3 regions of the Enterobacter sp. B79-1 genome follow, and region 1 is predicted to be linked to each of the others. Evidence: riboswitches for the same ligand, from Rfam matches in the RefSeq annotation. Region 1 holds a riboswitch; each other region holds the start of a gene.
The links. A riboswitch is a leader RNA that binds a small molecule or an ion and turns the genes downstream of it on or off. The one in region 1 is predicted to bind thiamine pyrophosphate.
Positions count from the first base shown of each region.

Region 2: it holds a riboswitch for thiamine pyrophosphate, as region 1 does, so the genes downstream of both, thiM (hydroxyethylthiazole kinase) here and thiC (phosphomethylpyrimidine synthase ThiC) in region 1, are expected to answer to the same signal.
Region 3: it holds a riboswitch for thiamine pyrophosphate, as region 1 does, so the genes downstream of both, thiB (thiamine ABC transporter substrate binding subunit) here and thiC (phosphomethylpyrimidine synthase ThiC) in region 1, are expected to answer to the same signal.

Region 1 is NZ_JBYAZJ010000013.1:19,818-22,019, reverse strand. Features, by position in the region: gene nudC (NAD(+) diphosphatase) at 1-547, opposite strand, end outside; gene AC2T6E_RS22240 (Rsd/AlgQ family anti-sigma factor) at 643-1,140, shown strand; TPP riboswitch at 1,195-1,304, shown strand; gene thiC (phosphomethylpyrimidine synthase ThiC) at 1,382-2,202, shown strand, end outside.
Region 2 is NZ_JBYAZJ010000002.1:179,947-182,148, reverse strand. Features, by position in the region: gene thiD (bifunctional hydroxymethylpyrimidine kinase/phosphomethylpyrimidine kinase) at 1-220, opposite strand, end outside; gene thiM (hydroxyethylthiazole kinase) at 217-987, opposite strand; TPP riboswitch at 1,023-1,120, opposite strand; gene AC2T6E_RS08665 (hypothetical protein) at 1,666-2,100, shown strand.
Region 3 is NZ_JBYAZJ010000003.1:153,805-156,006, forward strand. Features, by position in the region: gene sgrR (HTH-type transcriptional regulator SgrR) at 1-711, shown strand, start outside; TPP riboswitch at 748-848, shown strand; gene thiB (thiamine ABC transporter substrate binding subunit) at 880-1,863, shown strand; gene thiP (thiamine/thiamine pyrophosphate ABC transporter permease ThiP) at 1,839-2,202, shown strand, end outside.

The DNA of each region.
Region 1 (2,202 bases):
CCTTAATACTGCTCTCTTCCATCACCTCGCGCGCCACCGCCTGCTCCAGCGTTTCGCCTACTTCGACGAACCCGGCCAGCACGGTGTGAATGCCGTTGCGATGACGAGTATGCTGCGCCAGCAGGATGGAATCCTCCCGACGGATAGCGACGATAATGCAGGGTGCAATCTGAGGATAGTAGCGCTCGCGGCAGTGGCTGCAGAGCATCGCCCACTCGGTTTTGCTCGGGTGCATGGTATGACCGCAGTAGCCGCAGTATTTATGCGAGCGGTAAAACTCCGCCAGCTGCACGCCGCGCCCCGCCAGCTGGAACAGCCCGACATCCTGATCCAGCACCTGCCGCACAGACCCCATATCCTGGCGACGCGCTTGTTGGATCAACCACACCGGCTCGCCCTGCCACTCGCCGATCCACAGCGCGGTTTGTCCGACAAGATCGAACGTTTCCGCCGTGCCGTGAGGGATTTCCCCGGCGGGCAGCCATAATTTTTGTTCGTGACTGACGATCCACCAACCCAGATCTGATTTTTCAATAATACGATCCATATCTATTGCACTACCTTCGCTTCACTGACATGTTGTTAGCATTGTGGTTACATTTTGGATAAGCAGATTCAATCCTAAACCTTGCGGAGTCGACCATGTTAAACCAGCTAGAAAGCCTGACTGAGCGCGTTAGAGGAAGTAACAAACTGGTGGATCGCTGGCTACACGTGCGCAAGCATCTACTCGTGGCTTATTACAATCTGGTCGGTATTAAGCCTGGCAAAGAATCGTTCATGCGGCTGAATGAAAAAGCGCTGGATGATTTTTGCCAGAGCCTGGTCGACTACCTGTCCGACGGCCATTTCAATATTTATGAACGCATTATCCGCGAAATGGAAGGGACAACACCGTATTTAGCGGCCAGCAAACTCTATCCGCTGCTGGAAGCCAACACCCAGCAGATCATGGATTACTACGATTCCACGCTCGAAAACGCCATCGATCACGATAACTATCTTGAGTTTCAGCAGGCGCTGTCCGATCTCGGTGAAGCGCTGGAGGAGCGATTCACGCTGGAAGATAAGCTGATCGCCCTCGTGCTGGACAATGACGTGAATACCAGCAATGAAGAGAACGTCGCGCGCCCTGCTTGAGTTCTTAATCGTTAACGAGTAATTTACAACCATTCGCCCCTCTCACGAGGGGGATTTTTCTTGTCGGAGTGCCCAGTGTGAAAGCACGGGCTGAGACCGTTAATTCGGGATCCGCGGAACCTGATCAGGCTAATACCTGCGAAGGGAACAAGAGTCACACAGCTGTTGTATCGCCTGAGGGCGATCCTCTCTTGCTTCATCCGTCGTCTGACAAGCCATGTCCTTCACTTTGGAATGAGCTATGTCTACTGCAAAACTGACCCGCCGCGAACAGCGCGCACAGGCCCAACACTTCATCGACACCCTGGAAGGCACTGCTTTCCCGAACTCTAAACGTATCTACATTTCCGGCTCGCAGGCCGATATTCGCGTCCCGATGCGTGAGATCCAGCTCAGCCCGACGCTTATCGGCGGCAGCAAAGAGGATCCGCAGTTCGAAGACAACGAAGCCGTGCCGGTATACGACACCTCCGGCCCGTATGGCGATCCCAATGTGGCAATTAACGTCCAGCAGGGTCTGGCAAAGCTGCGCCAGCCGTGGATTGACGCGCGTAATGACAGCGAAGCGCTAAACGAGCAAAGCTCTGCTTACACCAAAGAACGCCTGGCCGACGACGGTTTGGACGAGTTGCGCTTTACCGGCCTGCTGACGCCAAAACGTGCTAAAGCGGGCAAATGCGTGACCCAGCTGCACTACGCGCGCCAGGGCATCGTCACGCCGGAGATGGAGTTCATCGCCATCCGCGAAAACATGGGTCGCGAGCGCATCCGTAGCGAAATACTGCGCTATCAGCATCCGGGCGAAGGCTTTGGCGCTCGTCTGCCGGAGAACATCACGCCGGAATTTGTGCGTGACGAAGTGGCTGCCGGTCGCGCCATTATCCCCGCCAACATCAACCACCCGGAATCCGAGCCGATGATTATTGGCCGCAACTTCCTGGTGAAGGTCAACGCTAACATCGGCAACTCGGCCGTGACCTCCTCCATCGAAGAAGAGGTGGAAAAGCTGGTCTGGTCCACGCGCTGGGGTGCGGACACGGTAATGGACCTCTCCACCGGCCG
Region 2 (2,202 bases), on a different contig from region 1:
CAATGCGCACGTCGCTGAACACCGAATCCAGCTGCGCGGCAACAAAATCCGGCTCGATACGGTAGACCGACTGCACGCCGCGCGTGTTTTGCGCCACCAGCGCGGTAATGACGGAACAGCCATATGCGCCTAGCGCGGAGAAGGTTTTCAGGTCAGCCTGGATACCCGCGCCGCCGCTGGGATCGGTACCGGCAATGGTCAGAGCGTTAATCCGCTTCATGCCTGCTCCTCCAGCGTGTAGAGCGCATCCAGGAACGCGCTGGCAAAACTGCCCGGGCCACGAGACTGCGCAATAGCGATTGAGCCAGCTCGCTTCATCCATCCGCAGGCAGCGGCGACGTTATCCAGGCGATCACCCGGCAGCGAGCAGCTCGCTGCCACGACAGCCGAGAGCGCGCAACCGGTGCCCACCACGCGCGTCATCAGCGGGTCACCGCCCGTTACGGTACGCGTGCGCTGTCCATCGGTGATGTAATCCACTTCTCCCGTGACCACGACAATTGCATTCGTCTGACGCGCCAAAGCCTGCGCGGCAGGTACCGCGCTGGCTGCTGTGTCGGTGGTATCAACGCCGCGCCCGCCCGCGCTCATCCCTGCAAAGGCAAGGATTTCAGAGGCGTTACCGCGGATCGCGGCTGGTTTAAGGGAGAGAATTTGATGGCAAAAGCGGGTGCGGAACGCGAGCGCGCCAACGGCAACCGGGTCGAGCGTCCAGGGCTTACCCGCCGCCACCGCGCGTTCAATCGCCCGACGCATCGACTGGGCGCGCGGTGCGGTCAGCGTGCCAACGTTAATCAGCAGCGCATCGGCGATTTCAGCAAACTGCTCGGCCTCTTCGGCCTCAATCACCATCGCTGGCGATGCACCGAGAGCCAGCAACACGTTGGCAGTGAAGGTCTGTACAACATCGTTGGTCATACAGTGCGTGAGCGGGGAACGGGTTCGGAACTGATATAAAACGTGTAAATCGAGCAGGTCAGGCTGCATGGGTTCGCTCCTGCCTTGCGTGAAGAAGCGATGACCGGGAAGGCATCTGACTTCCCTACGCTGGCATTATCCAGATCAGGTAATACGGGTATTTCTCAGCCTTCAACGAAGAAGGGCACCCCGAGTCAAATAAATCAACTGCTTGTGATTAATTTATGCAATCAATCCGCGTTAAGGATACTAATGCCAGATGAAAAAATTGTAAACGCTAAATCTGGCTTTCAGAATCATCGTCGTTAGACGCATTATTAGTCTTGTTACTCTTTAAAATAATAACGGCCGTCAAACCCGCATTTTCAGCATATACAGCAACATTGCACAGAAACAGCTCTTTTCCTGATAAACAAAGACCTTTGAATGAAAGCGGATGCCCCCACCTAAAATCATAAGGCAATGTTTACATTAAATTTTTTAACATCTGACCACTTTAGCCTATTGGGCTTTAAGTGATCTTAATCAAAGTTTCAATTGTTACCTTACTGGATAGTCCATCACAGTTATTTCTCACAATCAGACAGAAAGCCACCTACGAGCGGTTTTCATTTTCAATATATGATTATCAGCATGTCAAAATATATTTTTATCTCTGCCACTTTATACCTGATGCTTATTTCTGTCGGTGTGTGGATTGGCATAATGTACGTTTCATATAATTTGTGTAGTTTATAAGGCAATAAAATGAAGAAGTTAATGATGATTGTTATAAGCGCGACTATGGCCGCGGCTCCGGCCTATGCGATTAATGCTCACTATCGCGCGCAGCTGGAGCGTTCCGGATGCACCCAAATTACCGATGGCGATGGTTCTTGCGATATCAACAAAACCAAGGCAGAAAACGCGGCGCAACACGATCAAACGAAAACCATTCACGATCCGATGCGTGAAGCCTCATTCTCGTCTGATACGGTTAACGCCACAATTTCAAACGGCTTTTTTAGCGCCACCCTTAACGGCAAGAAAGCGGCCGTAAAACGTCTCAATGCGACTTTCTACGAGATTCACGGCGAAGGCTTTGTTATATCGTTTAGCCTTGATGAGAACGGTATTACCGATGCCTCCTGGAATAAAACGAAAGGTCGCGACCACGGCATTTTGCAGGTCAGGCAGAAATAACGTGTTCAAGGAGGCCATCCGCCTCCTTTTTCATCAGCGAAAAGCACGATTTGTCACACTCTTTTCTTTACTTTTACAGTTCTGACAAAACCATCATAAGCG
Region 3 (2,202 bases), on a different contig from region 1:
ACGCTGGAAGGGCCGACGACAGGCGAAAAGGCCGTCGAGAGCCGCCTTGAAGAGGGCTGTTATTATCTGCTGTTTGACCGCCGCACCCATCGCGGCGCAAATCCTCAGGTGCGTGAGTGGATCAGCCACATTCTGGCCCCCGCGAATCTGATTTATCATGCCGACGTTCAGTATCAGGCCTGGTGGTTCCCGGCCTACGGCCTGCTTCCACGCTGGCACCACGCTCGTCCAGCGCGTAGCGAAAAGCCTGCAGGGCTGGAGTCCATCACCCTGACCTACTACCGCGAGCATGTGGAGCATCGTTTTATCGCAAGAATCATGGCCCGACTGCTGGCGGCCGAAGGGGTAACGCTGGAGGTCAAAGAAGTTGACTATGACGAATGGCACCAGGGAGATATCACCAGTGATATCTGGCTGAACAGCGCCAACTTCACCCTGCCGCTCGATTTCTCGCTCTTCTCGCACCTGTATGAAGTCCCGCTGATCCAGCACTGCATCGATCGAGACTGGCAGCAGGACGCCGCCTTGTGGCGCGCGGGCGAGATGAATTTAGCCACGTGGTGCCAGGCGTTACTTGCCGAACAGGCGATCGTGCCGCTGATCCACCACTGGCTGATGATCCAGGGACAGCGCAGCATGCGCGGCCTGCGGATGAATACCCTGGGCTGGTTTGATTTTAAATCCGCCTGGTTTGCACCGCCGGAGCCATAACGCTTTCGTAATATTCACCAAATCATTACAATAGCGCCGTTCTCAACGGGGTGCTGCATCACTGATGTGCGCTGAGATAATACCCGTCGAACCTGATCCGGATAACGCCGGCGAAGGGATTTGAGGCTGTCGCTCAAAATCCTTTGCCACTCAACTTTGAGGTGCAAAGTGTTAAAAAAAGTTCTCCCCCTGCTGGCGCTGTTTGCGCTGCCTGCTTTTGCGAAGCCCGTCCTGACGGTCTACACCTATGACTCCTTCTCTGCCGACTGGGGCCCTGGCCCGGTAGTCAAAAAAGCCTTTGAAGCCGACTGCAACTGCGAGCTGAAGTTCGTGGCGCTGGAAGATGGCGTGTCGCTGCTCAACCGTCTGCGCATGGAAGGGAAAAACAGTAAGGCCGACGTGGTGCTCGGGCTGGATAACAACCTGCTGGACGCCGCCTCGCAAACCAAACTGTTTGCCAAAAGCGGCGTCGCGGCAGATGCCGTTAACGTGCCGGGCGGCTGGAAAAACGACACCTTTGTGCCGTTCGATTACGGCTACTTTGCTTTTGTTTACGACAAAAATAAGCTGAAAAACCCGCCGACGAGCCTGAAAGAGCTGGTGGAAAGTGACCAGAAATGGCGCGTGATTTATGAAGATCCGCGCACCAGCACGCCGGGCCTGGGCCTGCTGCTGTGGATGCAAAAAGTCTACGGGGATAACGCGCCGGAAGCGTGGCAGAAACTGGCCGCCAAAACCGTCACCGTGACCAAAGGCTGGAGCGAAGCCTATGGCCTGTTCCTGAAAGGCGAAAGCGATCTGGTGCTGAGCTACACCACCTCTCCGGCCTACCACATTATCGCCGAGAAGAAAGATAACTATGCTGCCGCTGATTTTGCTGAAGGGCACTATCTGCAGGTGGAAGTCGCCGCGCGTACCGCCGCCAGCAAGCAGCCGGAGCTGGCAGAGAAGTTCCTGAAGTTCATGGTTTCACCGGCGTTCCAGAATGCGATTCCCGCAGGCAACTGGATGTATCCGGTCACTAACGTTGCGCTGCCAGCAGGTTTCGATCGGTTGACCAAACCAACAACCTCGCTGGAATTTACGCCGCAGCAGGTCGCCGCGCAGCGTGCCGCATGGGTAAGTGAATGGCAACGCGCCGTCAGCCGTTGATTCCCGGCTGGTTAATCCCCGGTCTGCTCGCCGCCCTGCTGATGGTGGCGGTCAGCCTGGGGGCATTCCTTGCACTGTGGTTTAACGCGCCGGAGAGTGACCTGCTCGCCCTCTGGCACGACAGCTACCTCTGGCACGTGATCCGGTTCTCCTTCTGGCAGGCGTTTCTTTCTGCCCTGCTCTCGGTGATCCCGGCCATTTTTCTTGCGCGAGCACTGTATCGGCGGCGTTTTCCCGGCAGGCAGGCGCTGCTGCGCCTATGCGCCATGACGCTGATCCTGCCGGTGCTGGTAGCCGTATTTGGCATCCTGAGCGTGTACGGCCGCCAGGGCTGGCTGG